DNA from 2 places in the Comamonas flocculans genome. Region 2 is predicted to be linked to the other one. Evidence: predicted binding sites of a transcription regulator. Region 2 holds the regulator's gene; the other holds the start of a gene.
The links. The regulator FNR, encoded in region 2, switches genes on or off when oxygen is low (the NO sensors DNR and NnrR bind a similar motif). The targets are predictions, from matches to a motif close to TTGATNNNNATCAA.
Positions count from the first base shown of each region.

Region 1: the regulator FNR is predicted to act here: its motif matches at 2,655-2,668, upstream of FOZ74_RS09895 (COX15/CtaA family protein).

Region 1 is NZ_CP042344.1:2,050,369-2,057,523, forward strand. Features, by position in the region: gene FOZ74_RS09880 (branched-chain amino acid ABC transporter permease) at 1-307, opposite strand, end outside; gene FOZ74_RS09885 (thioesterase family protein) at 504-983, shown strand; gene FOZ74_RS09890 (acyl-CoA thioesterase) at 1,046-1,459, opposite strand; gene FOZ74_RS09895 (COX15/CtaA family protein) at 1,538-2,518, opposite strand; gene FOZ74_RS16065 (hypothetical protein) at 2,747-2,902, shown strand; gene FOZ74_RS09900 (cupredoxin domain-containing protein) at 2,922-3,461, shown strand; gene FOZ74_RS09905 (cbb3-type cytochrome c oxidase subunit I) at 3,477-5,177, shown strand; gene cyoE (heme o synthase) at 5,211-6,113, shown strand; gene FOZ74_RS09915 (SCO family protein) at 6,128-6,997, shown strand; gene FOZ74_RS09920 (cytochrome b N-terminal domain-containing protein) at 7,020-7,155, shown strand, end outside.
Region 2 is NZ_CP042344.1:2,289,586-2,296,740, reverse strand. Features, by position in the region: gene FOZ74_RS11025 (uracil-DNA glycosylase) at 1-375, opposite strand, end outside; gene FOZ74_RS11020 (diguanylate cyclase domain-containing protein) at 441-3,092, opposite strand; gene hemN (oxygen-independent coproporphyrinogen III oxidase) at 3,262-4,647, opposite strand; gene fnr (fumarate/nitrate reduction transcriptional regulator Fnr) at 4,791-5,513, shown strand; gene arfB (alternative ribosome rescue aminoacyl-tRNA hydrolase ArfB) at 5,575-5,979, opposite strand; gene FOZ74_RS11000 (DMT family transporter) at 6,014-6,892, shown strand; gene FOZ74_RS10995 (alpha/beta fold hydrolase) at 7,054-7,155, opposite strand, start outside.

The DNA of each region.
Region 1 (7,155 bases), 240 kb from region 2:
AACCTATGCCTATGGTCAGCATCACGATGGAAAACGCCGGCTGACCCAGCACCGGGCGTATCACCACGCGCTCGAGCAGCAGGCCCAGCAGCCCCATGGCCAGCATCGCGGCGATCACCGCCAGCCAGAAGGGAAAGCCCAGCCAGGACATCGCGGCCACGCCGATGAAGGCGCCGACCATCATGAATTCGCCCTGGGCGAAACTGACGATCTCGGTGGCCTTGTAGATCAGCACGAAGCCCAGCGCGATCAGTCCGTAGATGCAGCCCTGGGCTACGCCACTGATCAGGAGTTGGACAAATTGCACCTGTGCGTTCCCGTTATTTTCACAAAGCGTCCGCTTTGCATAAATGCCGATAATGCATGCTCCGATGGGCCTTCGCGTTAGGTGAATACCCTTAAAATTTGATGTTGCGTCTCGTAGCCCCTGCAAACAAAGCGTCTGTTGCTATGAATTTCGTAAACTCCTGGTGTAGCCAGGTATTTTGATGGATGCTCGCCCCATGCCGACCGCTACGACGACCGACCCTTTCGACGCCGAATTCATGGCGCTGCTGCGCGAGCTGTTCGAAGAAAAAATCGTCTTCAACCGCACGCTCGGGCTGGAGGTGACGCAGGTGGCCGCGGGCCATGCACGGGGACGCATAGCGATGCGCCCCGAGCTCGTGGGCCACTTTGCCTACAACCGCCTGCACGGTGGCGCGATCAGCGCGGCGCTGGACGCCATGGGGGGTCTTGCGATCATCGCGGCCATGGCGGCGCGGCATGCGGACAAAACGCCCGAACAGCGCCTGCAGTATTTTTCCAGGCTGGGCACGATAGACCTGCGCGTGGACTATCTTCGGGCCGCCATAGGCCCGTCGTTCGAGCTGCAGGCCCAGGTGCTGCGCCTGGGCTCGCGCGTGGCCAGCACGCGCATGGAATGCCTGGGCGCTGACGGCCAGCTGCTGGCCACGGGCGCGGCCTCCTATATCGTCGCCTGAGCGCGCGGCTCCATCCAGGCGTGTGGCGAACGCCGGGACGGGTGGCTGCGGAGCATGGGCGTTCAGTCGTCGCCACGGATGGGGCGCGGGCGGCCCTGCTCGTCGATGGCCACGTAGCTCAGGCGTGCCTCGGTCACCTTCAGGTACTGTCCCTGGGCGCGGATGCGCTCGGCAAACACCTCGACCTGCACGGTGATCGAGGTGCGCCCGACACGCAACACCGACGAATAAAAAGAGAGCAAGTCGCCCACGCGTACGGGCTGCTTGAAGACGAATTCATTGACGGCCACCGTCGCAATGCGCCCGCATGCAACGCGTGCGCTCAGCACCGAGCCGGCCAGGTCCACCTGCGACATCACCCAGCCGCCGAAGATGTCGCCGTTGCTGTTGGTGTCGCTGGGCAGGGGAATGACCTTGAGCACCAGCTCCTTGTCCTGGGGCAGCGTGGTGGCGGGCGTGGTGTCGGGCTGTGGCATGCAAGCGTGGTCGGCAGTCAGGGTGGGGCGATTGTCCTGCAGTCTGCGTGCGCCGGGCGCGCGCTGGCGCAGTCCGCGTCAGCGCGGGCGCTGCTGCGTGCTCGTCCCCAGGGCTGCGACTAGCGCCACCAGCAGTGCGGCCACGAGGTTGTGTGCCCAGGTGCCCGCAAGCGGCAGCTGCTGCGCAATGATGCCCAGCCCCAGGCCGACCTGCAGCAGGGGCAGCGCCACCAGCGCGAGCGCCGCTGCCTTGCGCTGCATGCGCCAGGCGCGCCAGGCCATGATGGCCAGAAAACCCGACAAGGCCAGGCCGGCGGCGCGGTGCAACAGGTGCGCGATCGCGCCGCCCGCATGGTCGGGCGCGGTGCCTGCCACCGGAACGAACCAGGGGTTGAGCGTGCGCCAGGTGCCGCTGGAGACGTCGCAGCTTCCCAGGGCCGGGCAGGACAGGCCCGCATGCCCGCTGCTGACCAGGCCGCCCAGGGCCATCTGCACGAAACACAGGGCCAGGGCCACCCAGACCCAGCGCGCCAGCGGTGAAGCGGTCGCCCCGGGCGCAGAGCGGCGCGCCAGGCGCACGGCCAGCACCAGCATGGCAAAGCCTGCGAGCAGGTTGCCCAGCGTGACTGCCGGCAGCAGCGAACTGCGCGTCGCTGCCCCGAGCACGGCCAGAAACAGCGCCAACGTCAGCAGGCCGCCGGCCAGCGCCGTCTCCGGACGCCAGCGTTGGCGCAGGGCGAGCGCCAGCAGTGCCAGTACCACCACGAGGCTGCTAGAAGCGATGATGCGGTGCGCGGTGCGTGCCACGGCTATGGCTGTGTCGCTGGCGCCGGCTTGCGTGAGCGGCGTGGCCGCAGGCGACTGGGCGCGCGCGAGCTGGAGCTGCCCGTAGCAGGCGGGCCAGGGCTCGCAGCCGACGCCGGTGTTCACCAGCCGCACGAAGGCCGACAGGCTGGTGATTGCCAGCACCATCGCTGCGCACAGCCAGGCGAGGCGGCGCAGCCAGCGGCGCGCGGGCATGCCGGCAGGCGGATGGGCAGGGGAGAGCGTTGCGTCCATGGGGCGGAGGATGAAAACCGTGGTGTGCGAATCTACCCCAGACCGGTGCGGGGCAAGCGTTGCTTTTGCGCTGCCGCTGCACTACCCTTACTGCGCGCCGGCAAGCGGGCTCACCCCGCGGGCATCCTCTTACTTTTTGATCCAGATCACGTTTCAGGCCGGGCCCGGCTTGTAGACTGCCTGAGCCGTAAATCCGGATTCAGCCGACCTTGTCAAGGAGCGATCAGCATGAGCCATCATGACGACGAAAACGAGCCTGTGCCCTTCATGCAGCAGCTGCTAGACAGCCCTTTCTTGCTGCTCTTTCTGGGTGTCATGATTCCCATGGTTGTCTACAACCTCTGGGGCTACATCGACACCCTGACCATCCCGCTGGCCAAATAACAACCAAGGAAGCACGTCCATGACCGCAATCCTGCCTCCTTCAGACCGGCTGTGGTGGAAACACCCGATGGATCGCCAGGAGACCATCTGGATCATCATTTCCTTCATCTGGTGCATGGTGATGTTCGCCATGATGGTCGGCTGGCACTTCTTCGGCAAACAGAATCTGGCCACCGAAACCTACAAGGTCGACCCGGCCGCCTTTGCCGAGCGCGCCGAGGCCTTCGCCAAGAAGTACACCGTGCGTACGGAGACCGAACAGGAAGTTCCCGTGGTCGCGCCGCCTGAAGGCAGCGACGTCTACATGATCGGTCGCCTGTGGAACTGGTGGCCCATCCTCGAGCTGGAAAAGGGCAAGACCTACAAGCTGCACATGACTTCCATGGACTACAACCACGGCTTCTCGCTGCAGCCGATCAACCTGAACATCCAGGTCGTGCCGGGCTATGAGCACGTGATCAAGGTCACGCCCAATGAATCGGGCACCTACGCCATCGTTTGCAACGAATTCTGCGGCATCGGGCACCACGAGATGGTCGGTCGCCTGTACGTGAAGTAAAGCGAAGGAAGCGCCATGACCGTCTCCACCACCTACCGTACCTGCCCGCGCTCTGGTCTGCAGTTTGAAGACCAGGCCGAAAAACTCATCAAGGCCAACGCCTTCACCGCCATCGTCGCGCTGCTCGTGGGCGGCATTCTGGCGCTGGGCGTGGTGCTCACGCGCTGGCCCGCGGTGCACCTGCTGTCTGCGGACGCCTTCTACATGGTGCTCACCGCCCACGGCCTGGACATGCTCATCTTCTGGATGATCTTCTTCGAGATCGCGGTGCTGTACTTCGCCTCGTCCACGCTGCTGCGCTGTCGCATTGCCACGCCCAGGATTGCCTGGGCCGCCTACTGGCTGATGCTGGTGGGCGCGGTGATCAACAACGTCGCGGTGTTCCAGGGTGAATCCAGCGTCATGATGACGTCCTACGTGCCCATGATGGCCCATTGGTCCTTCTACCTGGGTCTGGTGGTGTTCGCCGTCGGCGCGCTCATCGCCTGCGCGGTGTTCTTCGGCACGCTGGTGGTCGCCAAGCGCGAGAAGACCTACGAGGGTTCCGTCCCGCTGGTGACTTTCGGCGCCATGACCGCCGCGATCATTGCCGTGTTCACGCTGCTGTCGGGCGCGATCATCCTGGTGCCGACGCTGTTCCTGTCCTGGGGCCTGGTGCAGAACGTCGACCCGCTGGCCTACCGCGTGATCTGGTGGGCGCTGGGCCATTCTTCGCAGCAGATCAACGTGGCCGCCCACATCTCGATCTGGTATGCGGTTGCCGCCATCGTGCTGGGCGCCAAGCCCATGTCCGAGCGCGTGAGCCGTGGCGCCTTCCTGCTCTACATCCTGTTCCTGCAGCTGGCAAGCGCCCACCACATCCTCGCCGATCCGGGCGTGAGCACCGAATGGAAGATCGTCAACACCAGCTACTTCATGTACTTTGCCGTGCTGGCTTCCATGATCCACGCGCTGTCCGTGCCCGGTGCCATGGAAGTGGCCCAGCGTGCCAGGGGCTTCAACAAGGGCCTGTTCGAGTGGCTGCGCAAGGCGCCCTGGGGCAACCCGGTGTTCTCCAGCATCTTCATCTCGCTGGTGGGCTTCGGCTTCCTGGGCGGCATCACCGGCGTGATGATGGGCACAGAGCAGCTCAACCTGCTGATCCACAACACCATCTACGTGCCCGGGCATTTCCACGCCACCGTGGTGATCGGGACCACCATGACCTTCATGGGCATGACCTACTTCCTGGTGCCGGTGCTGTTCCGCCGCGAGATCATCAACCCGGGCCTGGCGCGGCTGCAGCCCTTCCTGTTCGGTTTCGCGATGTACGCCTTCACCATCGTCATGATGGGCGCGGGTACCCTGGGTGTGTCGCGCCGCCACTGGGACATGGCCTTCAACGGCAATGCGCTGGCCTATGAATGGCCGGGTGCGGCCTATCTGATGATGGGCCTGGTCGGCATCACCGGCGTGATCGCGATCATCGGCGGTGCGGTATTCATCTACCTGGTGGTCGGCTCGCTCCTGTGGGGCAAGCGGCTCGATGGCGGCAAGGTGAGCAACACCTTCACCTTCCTGAACCGCGCCGCGCCCAGCGCTCCGCTGCAGACCTACGGCTCGGCCGGTTTCGTGGCCCCCGGCACCTTCGTGCTGACCATGATCTTCCTGCTGACCTTCATCCTGTACTACTTCGTCAACTGGAAGTATCTCGGACAGCTCTGGGGGCTTAGCTGATCGCTCCTCGTACCGGCATTGGATAATCAGGCGATGGATACCACGACGCTTGAAATTTCCCGGCGCGGCACGGCGCAGGTGGCGCGCGACGTCATCTCGCTGTTCAAGCTGCGCATCGGCGTGCTCATCATGATCACCGCCGTGGTGGGCATGGTGATCACGCCGGGGCCGGCCATGGACTGGCTGCAGGTGTCGGTGCTCGCGCTGTCGGTGCTTGTGGCCTCGGCCAGTGCCGGGGCCTACAACCAGTACGTCGAGTTCGAGAGCGACCGGCTGATGAAGCGCACCGCAAGGCGCGCCTTTGCCACCGGCGCGCTGCCCCACCATCCGCTGTGGCTGGCGCTGATGGCGCTGATGCTGGCGGGCGCGGTGGCCTCTGCCTGGGTGGCGTTCAACGGCGCGGCCGCGCTCTACGTGTTCCTGGGCGCGTTTTTCTATGGCGTCGTCTACACCCTGTGGCTCAAGCGCCGCACCTCGATGAACATCGTCATCGGCGGCCTGGCGGGCAGTTTTGCGGTGCTCGCCGGCGCGGCCGCGGTCGACCCCGCGCTCGGGCCGCTGCCCTGGCTGCTGGCGCTGGTGCTGTTCCTCTGGACACCGCCGCATTTCTGGGCGCTGGCGATTGCCAACAGCCAGGACTATGCCAAGGCCGGCGTGCCCATGCTGCCCGTGGTGGTCGGCCCCGAGCGCGCGGCCCGGGCGGTGCTGGTGAGTACCGTGGCGCTGTTCCTGGCGTCCGTGGCGCCGGTGTTCTTTGGCGCCGGCTGGATCTATGGTGTGGGTGCCACGCTGGGCGGCCTGCATTTCGTGCGCAAGTCCTGGCAACTGGTGCGCCGGCCGACCGAGCGCTCGGCCGCGATGGGCGCGTTCTTCGCTTCGCTGGTGCAGTTGAGCGTGCTTCTGGTGGCGGCCTGCTTCGACGCCTGGCTGCGCTGAAGGGGAGGCTGGCGGTGGCGGCCCGTCTTTCGCTGCGCAGCCGCTGGCACTCGCGCTGGGGGGCGACTCTGGCTGCGGCTTTGGTGGCCGGGGTGCTCGCGGTCGCTTCGCCGGTTCATGCGCAGGGGCGCTCCGGCCTCGATGTCGATCGGGCTCTGACGGTGAGCCAGGAGGCCATAGGGCGCCAGATCGGCGAGCACATCCTGCTGGACCGCGAGGGCAAACCGGTGCTGCTCTCGTCCTACCGCGGCAAGCCGCTGCTGGTGAGCTTCATCTACACCGGCTGTTTCGTGATCTGTCCGACCACCACGCGTTCGCTGCAAAGCGCCGTGAACGACCTGGAGAAGGCCGTCGGGCCCAATCAGTTCAACGTGGTCAGCGTGGGCTTCAACCAGCCCGAAGACAGCCCGCAGGCGCTCAAGGCCTTTGCGCGGCAGAACGGCATCCACAACGCCAACTGGAACTTCCTGAGCCCACCCATGGCCACGGTGGGTGCGCTGGCCAAGGACTTCGGCTTCATCTATGCCGCCACGCCGGCGGGCTTCGACCACGTGCTGCAGGTGTCGGTGCTCGATGCCCAGGGGCGCATCGTGCACCAGGTCTATGGCGAGAAGCTGGCCGCCGGCGACTTGGGCGAGCCGCTGAAGATGCTGCTCAACGGCGACACCTACCACCCTTCCAACAGCTTCCTGTCCAACCTCGTGGACCGCGTGCGCATCCTGTGCACCGTCTACGACCCGCGCACCGGTGGCTACAAGGTGGACTACACGCTGCCGCTGCAGATCGGCGGCGGTGTGACCTTCTTCATTCTGATGATGGCGTTCTTCTTCAACGAATGGCGCGCCAGCAGGGCGCGTCGCAAGCGGGAGCGCGGCGCCAACTGACGCTTCGTCCTGCCAGAGCCACGTGCCCGCCCAGGCATCTCCCACCCATGCGGCCGTGCGCGCCGGGGTGACACCCACGAGCGCACGCTGCGCCGCCCTGGTGCGCTGGCTTGAGCACCGTCTTGACCCGGTGTTCGGCGCTGCGGGCAATCCGCTCA
Region 2 (7,155 bases):
GCCGGGGTCCGGGAAAGCCGGCCAGGGCGTGCCCAGATCGCGTTGCAATTCCTTGAAGATGTTGCGCAATGAAGGCGGGAGCGGCACACCGGGCGCAACCGAAAAGGCCAAGCCCTCCGCCTGCCCGCGGCCGTGGTAGGGGTCTTGTCCGAGGATGACCACGCGCACCGCTTCGGGCGCGGTCAGCTCCAGCGCACGCAGCGGCCGGGGCGGAAAGACGCTGGCGCCGGCGGCCAGGCGCTGGCGCAGGAAGTCCAGCAGGGCCAGCCCGCGCGGGCTGGCAAAGAACTGCGCCACCAGGGGCGCCCAACCGGGCGCGACGGGCCAGGCTGCGGGGTCCGCCACCTGCAATTGGCTTGGTTCCTGCATGCTCATGGGTCAAGAATTATTGGTCAAAATGGGCCTCAGCGCCCGCCCACATTGCGCTTCCAGCTCTCTTTTCAGGGGTCACTGCGGCCGTCGCTGACGCGGTTGCGCCCGGTAAGTTTGGCCCGGTACAGGTGCACGTCCGCCAGTTCGGTCAGCGTCGCCGGGTCGCGCTGCAGGTCGGGGATGGCGCAGGCCACGCCCACGCTGATGGTTACGCAGGGCGCCGCGGACGAGCCCTCGTGCACCAGAGCCTGGCCGAAGACCGCGCCGCACAGGCGCTCGGCGACCACGCGCGCGCCCTCCAGGTCGCATTGCGGCAGCAGGCAGACGAACTCTTCGCCACCATAGCGCGCCAGCAGGTCGTGCGGGCGGGCCATGCTCTCGCTCAGCGTACGCGCCACGGTTTGCAGGCAGGCGTCACCCTTCTGGTGGCCGTACAAGTCGTTGTAGGCCTTGAAGTGGTCGATGTCTATCATCAATACCGACAGCGGCAGCCCCGCGCGGGCGCAGCGGCTCCATTCGGCGGCCAGCGCCTCGTCGAAGCTGCGCCGGTTGGCTATGCCCGTGAGGCCATCGACATAGGCCAGCTTGCGCAGCCATTCATTCTGTGCCAGGTGGGCGGTGTGGTCCTGGAAGGTGATGAGCAGCTTGTCGCCAAAGATCAGCCCGGCGACGTCCATCACATGGTGCGCGCCGTCGCGCGAGACGATGCGGTAGGACTGCGCCGCAATCTGGCCGTTTACCGCCTCGGCTTTGGCCTGCTTCCAGCGCGCGGCGACCTCGGCGCGGTAGTCGGCGTCGGGATAGGCCTTGAGCGCCCATTCACGCAGCGTGGGCACGGCGTGTTCGTCGTAGCCGAGCTGGTCGAGAAAGCGCTGGTTGCGAAAGTACATGTGGTGCCGGGCGTCGACCATGCACAGCCCCACGGGCATCTCGCTCATGAGCTGCTGCAGCACGCGCTCGGTGGCCTGCAGGCGCAGGCTCTGCTCCTTGGCCTCGGTCACGTCGCTGATGTAGCCGTTCCAGAGCGTGGCGCCGCTGGGCAGGCGCTGCGGCCGCGCATGTCCGGACAGCCAGCGCGGGCCGCGCCCCGGAATCTCGTAGCGGTATTCGGCAGTCCATTCGCTCAGCTCGCGCGCCGAACGGCGCACGCCCTCGGCCACCCGCTGCAGGTCGCCGGGGCGGATGTGCGCGAACAGCGGCTCGGCGTCGTGCTTGAGCTCTTGCGCGCTGAAGCCGTAGATGTTCACCACGCCCGGGCTGGCGTAGGGGAAATGGTGGTGGCCATCGGGGTCGAGCTGGTACTGGTAGAGCACGCCGGGCAGGTTTTCCGTCAGGCGCTGCAGCATCTCTTCCTGCTGGCGCCGCTCGGAAACGTCCGAGAGCGTGCCGAACACCCGCTCGGGCAGGCCCCGTGCGTCCTGCGCCGTCACGCGCCCCTGGCAGGCGAACCAGCGATAGCTGCCGTCGGCGCAGCGCAGGCGGTGCGTGGCCTCGAAATGCTCTTTTTCACCGCTCAGCAGCTGCTGCCATTCCTGCGCCACCTTGGCGCGGTCGTCCGGATGGGTGAGGTCTTCCCAGGTCTGGCCGTCGCGCTCGAAGGCCTCTTGCACGTAGCCCAGCAGCCCATACCACTGCGGCGAATGGCTGACCTTGCCGCTGGCGGCGTCGTAGTCCCACAAACCCTGGCGGGTGGCCGACAGTACCACGTCCCAGTGCGCCTGGTTTTCTGCCTCGCGCGCGGCGCGCTCGGCCTGCTCGCGCTGCAGCTGGCGGCGCTTGCGCTGCATCCGCGCCAGCGTGCCGGCAGCCAGCACGCCGGCAGCCAGCCACAGCAGCAGGCTCCAGCGGGCGTCACGGCGCCAGGCGGCGAAGACGGCTGCTTGATCGCGCCCGACGGCCAGCACCAGCGGCTTGTCCATGTGCAGCTCGGGTGGCTGCAGCGTACGCAGCGCCACCATCTGCAGCTTGGCCTCGCCCGGGCGCATGGGCGCGCGCAGGAAGCTGGCGCGCTGGCCGCTGTCGTGGTGGCGCAACCAGGCACTACCGGCCACGCGCAGGTCCACGCCCTCGGCCTCGCCTTCGCGGCCCAGCGCCAGAAAGCGCAGGCCGTCGCCGTGCGACAGGCTCACCAGCATGTCCGGCGCCTGGCCCAGCGGGCGCATCAGCAGGCGAAAGTAATCGGCGTCCACCGCCGCCACCAGCACGCCGGCAAAGCGCCCGTCGGCGGAACGCACCTGGCGCGCCAGCACCATCAACCAGCCGCCCAGGGCGCCGCGAAATGGCGGCGACACCACCAGCGTCTGCGGCGACGCCGCGGCCCGCGCCGCCGCGAAATAGTCACGCTGGCCGGAGTTCTTGCCGACCAGGTTGGGGTCGCTGCTGACAGTGATGTTGCCCTCGGCGTCGAGCAGGCTCAGGTACTGCACCACCGGCATGGCGTCGGCATAGGCGCGCAGCCGCACGGTGAGTTGGGCCGGGCCGTCGCCCAGGGCCTGCAAGTCCGGCAGTTCGGCCAGCAGGCTGTGCAGCGCGTCGTTGGTGGCGTCGAGCTGCAGCGCCAGGTTGTCGTGCAGTCCTGCGGCCTGCAGGCTCAGCTGCTGGCGCGCGCGCTCGGCCGTGGCGCGGTGCTCCTGCCAGCCGTTGAGCACCAGCACCAGGCCCGCCGCCAACCATGCCAGCCCCAGCCACCACCATGGGCTGCGCGCATGCGATGGCTGCAAGGAAGGTGTGGCTGACAAAAAGGACTCCGTCGATCACCCGGGCAGCCGCCACTGTATACGAAGGCCCCCGCACGTCGCGCCGGCCGCGGTGGCGGCGTCATTCGGCCTTGCATTGCAGCGCAGGCCCGGGGCATTGCATGCAGTTGCCACCCTGGAAGGCGACGCCGCGTCAGAGGATCTTGGAATACTGCGCGCGGCTCTCGCGCGCCTGCAGGTACTTGTCGAACACCATGGCGATGCCGCGCACGAAGAACCAGCCCATGGGGGTGACGTCGATGGCGTTGGCGCTCAGATGCACCAGGCCGTCGTCGTGCATGGCGCGCAGACGCGCGAGCTCGCTGGCGAAGGTGGCGCGAAAGTCGATCAGGTGCGCCGCCTCCACCGACTCGAACTGCACGCGGCCCTGGCACATCAGCGCGTTGATGACGGCGCGGCGCAACACGTCGTCATGGCTCAGGGCCACGCCGCGCACGATGGGCAGGTGCCCGTGGTCGAGCATGTCCTGGTATTGCAGCAGGTCCTTGGCGTTCTGGCTGTAGGTGGCGCCGACCTTGCCTATGGCCGAGATGCCCAGCGAGATCAGGTCGCAGTCGGGCTGGGTGCTGTAGCCCTGGAAGTTGCGGTGCAGCCGCCCCTGGCGCTTGGCCACGGCGAGCGAGTCGTCCGGGAGCGCGAAATGGTCCATGCCGATGTAGACGTAGCCCACCTCCTCGAAGGCCGCTATCGAGTGCGACAGCATGGCCACCTTGTGATTGGCCACCGGAATGTCGGCGGTCTTGATGTGGCGCTGCGACTTCACGCGCGCGGGCAGGTGGGCGTAGGCGTAGAGCGCGATGCGGTCGGGCCGCAGCTCGGCCATCTGCGCGATGGTGCGCGCGAACGATTCGGGCGTCTGCTTGGGCAGGCCGTAGATCAGGTCGGCGTTGATGGAATCAAAGCCGATGCGCCGCGCGGCCGCGACCAGCTCGAACACCTGCTCGGCCGGCTGCACGCGGTGCACCGCCTTCTGCACCTCGGGGTCGAAGTCCTGCACGCCGAAGCTCAGGCGGTTGAAGCCCAGCTCGCGGATCACCTGCAGGCGTTCGGCGCTGATGGTGCGCGGGTCTATCTCTATCGAGTATTCACCCTTGGGCGCAAAGGCAAAGCGCTTGCGCAGCATGGCCATCAGGTCGGCCAGTTCCTCGTCGTTCAGGAAGGTGGGCGTGCCGCCGCCAAAGTGCAGCTGGCTCACGCTCTGGCCGGGCCCGCCCAGGTGCTTGACGTGCAGGTCGAGCTCGCGCTCGACGTAGGCAAGATAGGGCGCGGCGCGCTCGTGGTGCTTGGTGATGATCTTGTTGCAGGCGCAGTAGTAGCACAGCGATTCGCAGAACGGCAAGTGCACGTACAGCGACAGCGGCTGCGCCGCCAGGCTCGTGCCGAGCTGGCGCTGGGCGAGCGCATGGCGGTAGTCTTCTTCGCCGAAGGCTTCGACGAAGCGGTCGGCCGTCGGGTAGGAGGTGTAGCGCGGCCCCGGCACGTCGAAGCGGGAGATGAGCTCTGGGGTAATCGTGGGCATGGCAGTCCTGAATGGCAATGCGGCCATCCGATGCAAACGCAGAACTGTCGCCGTCGCTGCTGCCGCTGTCTTTGATCGCCATCAAGGAATCGGGGCGGGCCATCCTAGAATCACCCATCCCTGCCCCAGAGGACAAGCCAGCCATGCCCCACCGCGCCCTCCAGATCGCCTGTTCGCGCTGCAGCCTGCGCGAACTGTGCATGCCCGTGGACATCAGCGCGGCCGACATGGAGCGCCTCGATACGCTGGTGACCACGCGCCGGCGCGTCAAGCGCGGCAAGCCGCTGTATTCGCGCGGCGACCGTTTCAGCGCGCTGTACGCGATCCGCTCGGGCTTCTTCAAGACGCGCGTGACCGCCAGCGACGGGCGCGAGCAGGTCACGGGCTTTCAGATGGCCGGCGAGATCATGGGGCTCGACGGCATCGTCTCGGACGAGCACACCTGCGACGCGCTGGCGCTGGAAGACGCCGAGGTCTGCGAAATGCCCTACGACCGCATCGAGTCGCTGTCGCGCGAGGTGCCGGCGCTGCAGACCCATGTGCACAAGATCATGAGCCGCGAGATCGTGCGCGACCATGGCGTGATGCTGCTGCTGGGCAGCATGCGCGCCGAAGAGCGCGTCGCCTCCTTCCTGATGAATCTGCTGCAGCGCCTGCACGTGCGCGGCTTCTCCGAGGCCGAGCTGGTGCTGCGCATGACGCGCGAGGAAATCGGCAGCTACCTGGGGCTGACGCTGGAGACGGTGAGCCGCACCTTCTCGCGCTTTGCCGACGAGGGGCTGATCGAGGTCAAGCACCGCCAGGTGCGCATTCTGGACGGCGCCGGCCTGCAGACCATCGTGGACAGCGCCGGAAGCCGGCGTTGAGAACTCTGTTTTACATAGCTTGATGCGCTGGATGGGCGGGCGTTTCAGCCGGATTTCATTCTCAATCTCGGGGCTGGCCGCGCAAGGCTTTCACGGCCCCGCGCAGGCGCTTGGCCTGCAGGCGCCGCTCCCGCGAGGCGCGCGTGGGCCGCGTCGCCTTGCGTGGCAGGACGGGGCGCGCCGCCTGCTCCACCAGCTCCCGCAGGCGCGCCAGCGCGTCGCGCCGGTTGGCCTGCTGCGTGCGGTAGCGCTGCGCCTTGATGAGCACCTGGCCCTCGGTGGTGACGCGGGCGTCGGACAACGCCAGGATGCGCTGCTTGAGCTCGGCGGGCAGGGCGGAGGCGGCCACGTCAAAGCGCAGGTGCACCGCGCTCGAGACCTTGTTCACGTTCTGCCCGCCCGCGCCCTGCGCGCGGATCGCGGTGATCTGCGCCTCGCGCTCGAGCAGCGCTGCCGTGGTTACCATCCCCGCCCCTTCTAGCCCTCGCCGATTGCCCCCAATGTCCCTGCTCTCGCGCCGACAAACGGTCGGCCTCGTCCTGCTGGTGCTTGCCTGGGGCATCAACTGGCCGGTCATGAAGGTGACGCTGCGCGAGATGGGGCCCCTGCATTTTCGCGCGTTGACCATGTTCGGCGGCGCGCTGGTGCTGGCGCTGTATTTTCGCTCGCGCGGCCTGCGCCTGCTGCCGCACGGCTGGGCCGAATGGCGCGCGGTGGTGGTGCTGGGGCTGCCCAACATTCTGGGCTGGCACGCCCTGTCCATCATCGGCGTGGCGCAACTGCCTGCGGGACGCGCGGCCACGCTGGGCTTCACCATGCCGGTCTGGACGGTGCTGCTGTCGGTGCTGTTCTACCGCGAAAAGCTCACCGGACGGCTGCTGGTGGGCGTGCTGGCGGTCCTGGCGGGCATCACGCTGCTGCTGTGGAACGAGCTGGCCCAGATTGCCGGGCGTCCGGCCGGCATCGCCTGGATGCAGGGCGCGGCCTTCAGCTGGGCGCTGGGCACCATCTGGATGCGCCGCGCCCACCTGAGCATGCCGGCCGAAACCCTGGTGGTCTGGATGATGGTGCTGGCCTCCCTGGCGCTGTGGCCGCTGGCCATCTGGCTGGAGCCGCCGCAGCAGTGGCATTTCAGCGCCCCGGTCTGGGCCAGCCTGGTGTGGAGCGTGTTCATCAACTACGGGCTGGCCCAGGTGATCTGGTTTGCGCTGGTGCGCGTGCTGCCGCCCACCACCAGCGCGATGAGCGTGATGGCCGTGCCCATGGTCGGCATCCTGAGCGCACCCTTCGTGATCGGTGAATGGCCGCACTGGCAAGACCTCGCGGCCATGGTCTGCGTGGTCGTCGCCATCGGCGCGGTGCTGCTCAGGCGCGATTAGGGCGACGCTGAACAAGTTCCCGCGATGGCGCGCGCCCAGCCTGGGGATGGGCTGCAAGGCGCAAACCGCAGCGACAGCCGTAGCTATCGCGAGGATTTGCAACGCCGCAGACCGCAGCAAGCCGGGATGCGCGGCGCGCGAGGGACTTGTTCAGCGTCGCCTCAGGGCGCAGGCGCGTCCAGCAGCTGCAGCAGCAGCTGGTTGAAGGCCGGCGCCTGCTCATAGGGCGCCCAGTGCCCGACGCCCTCCAGCAGGTGCAGGCC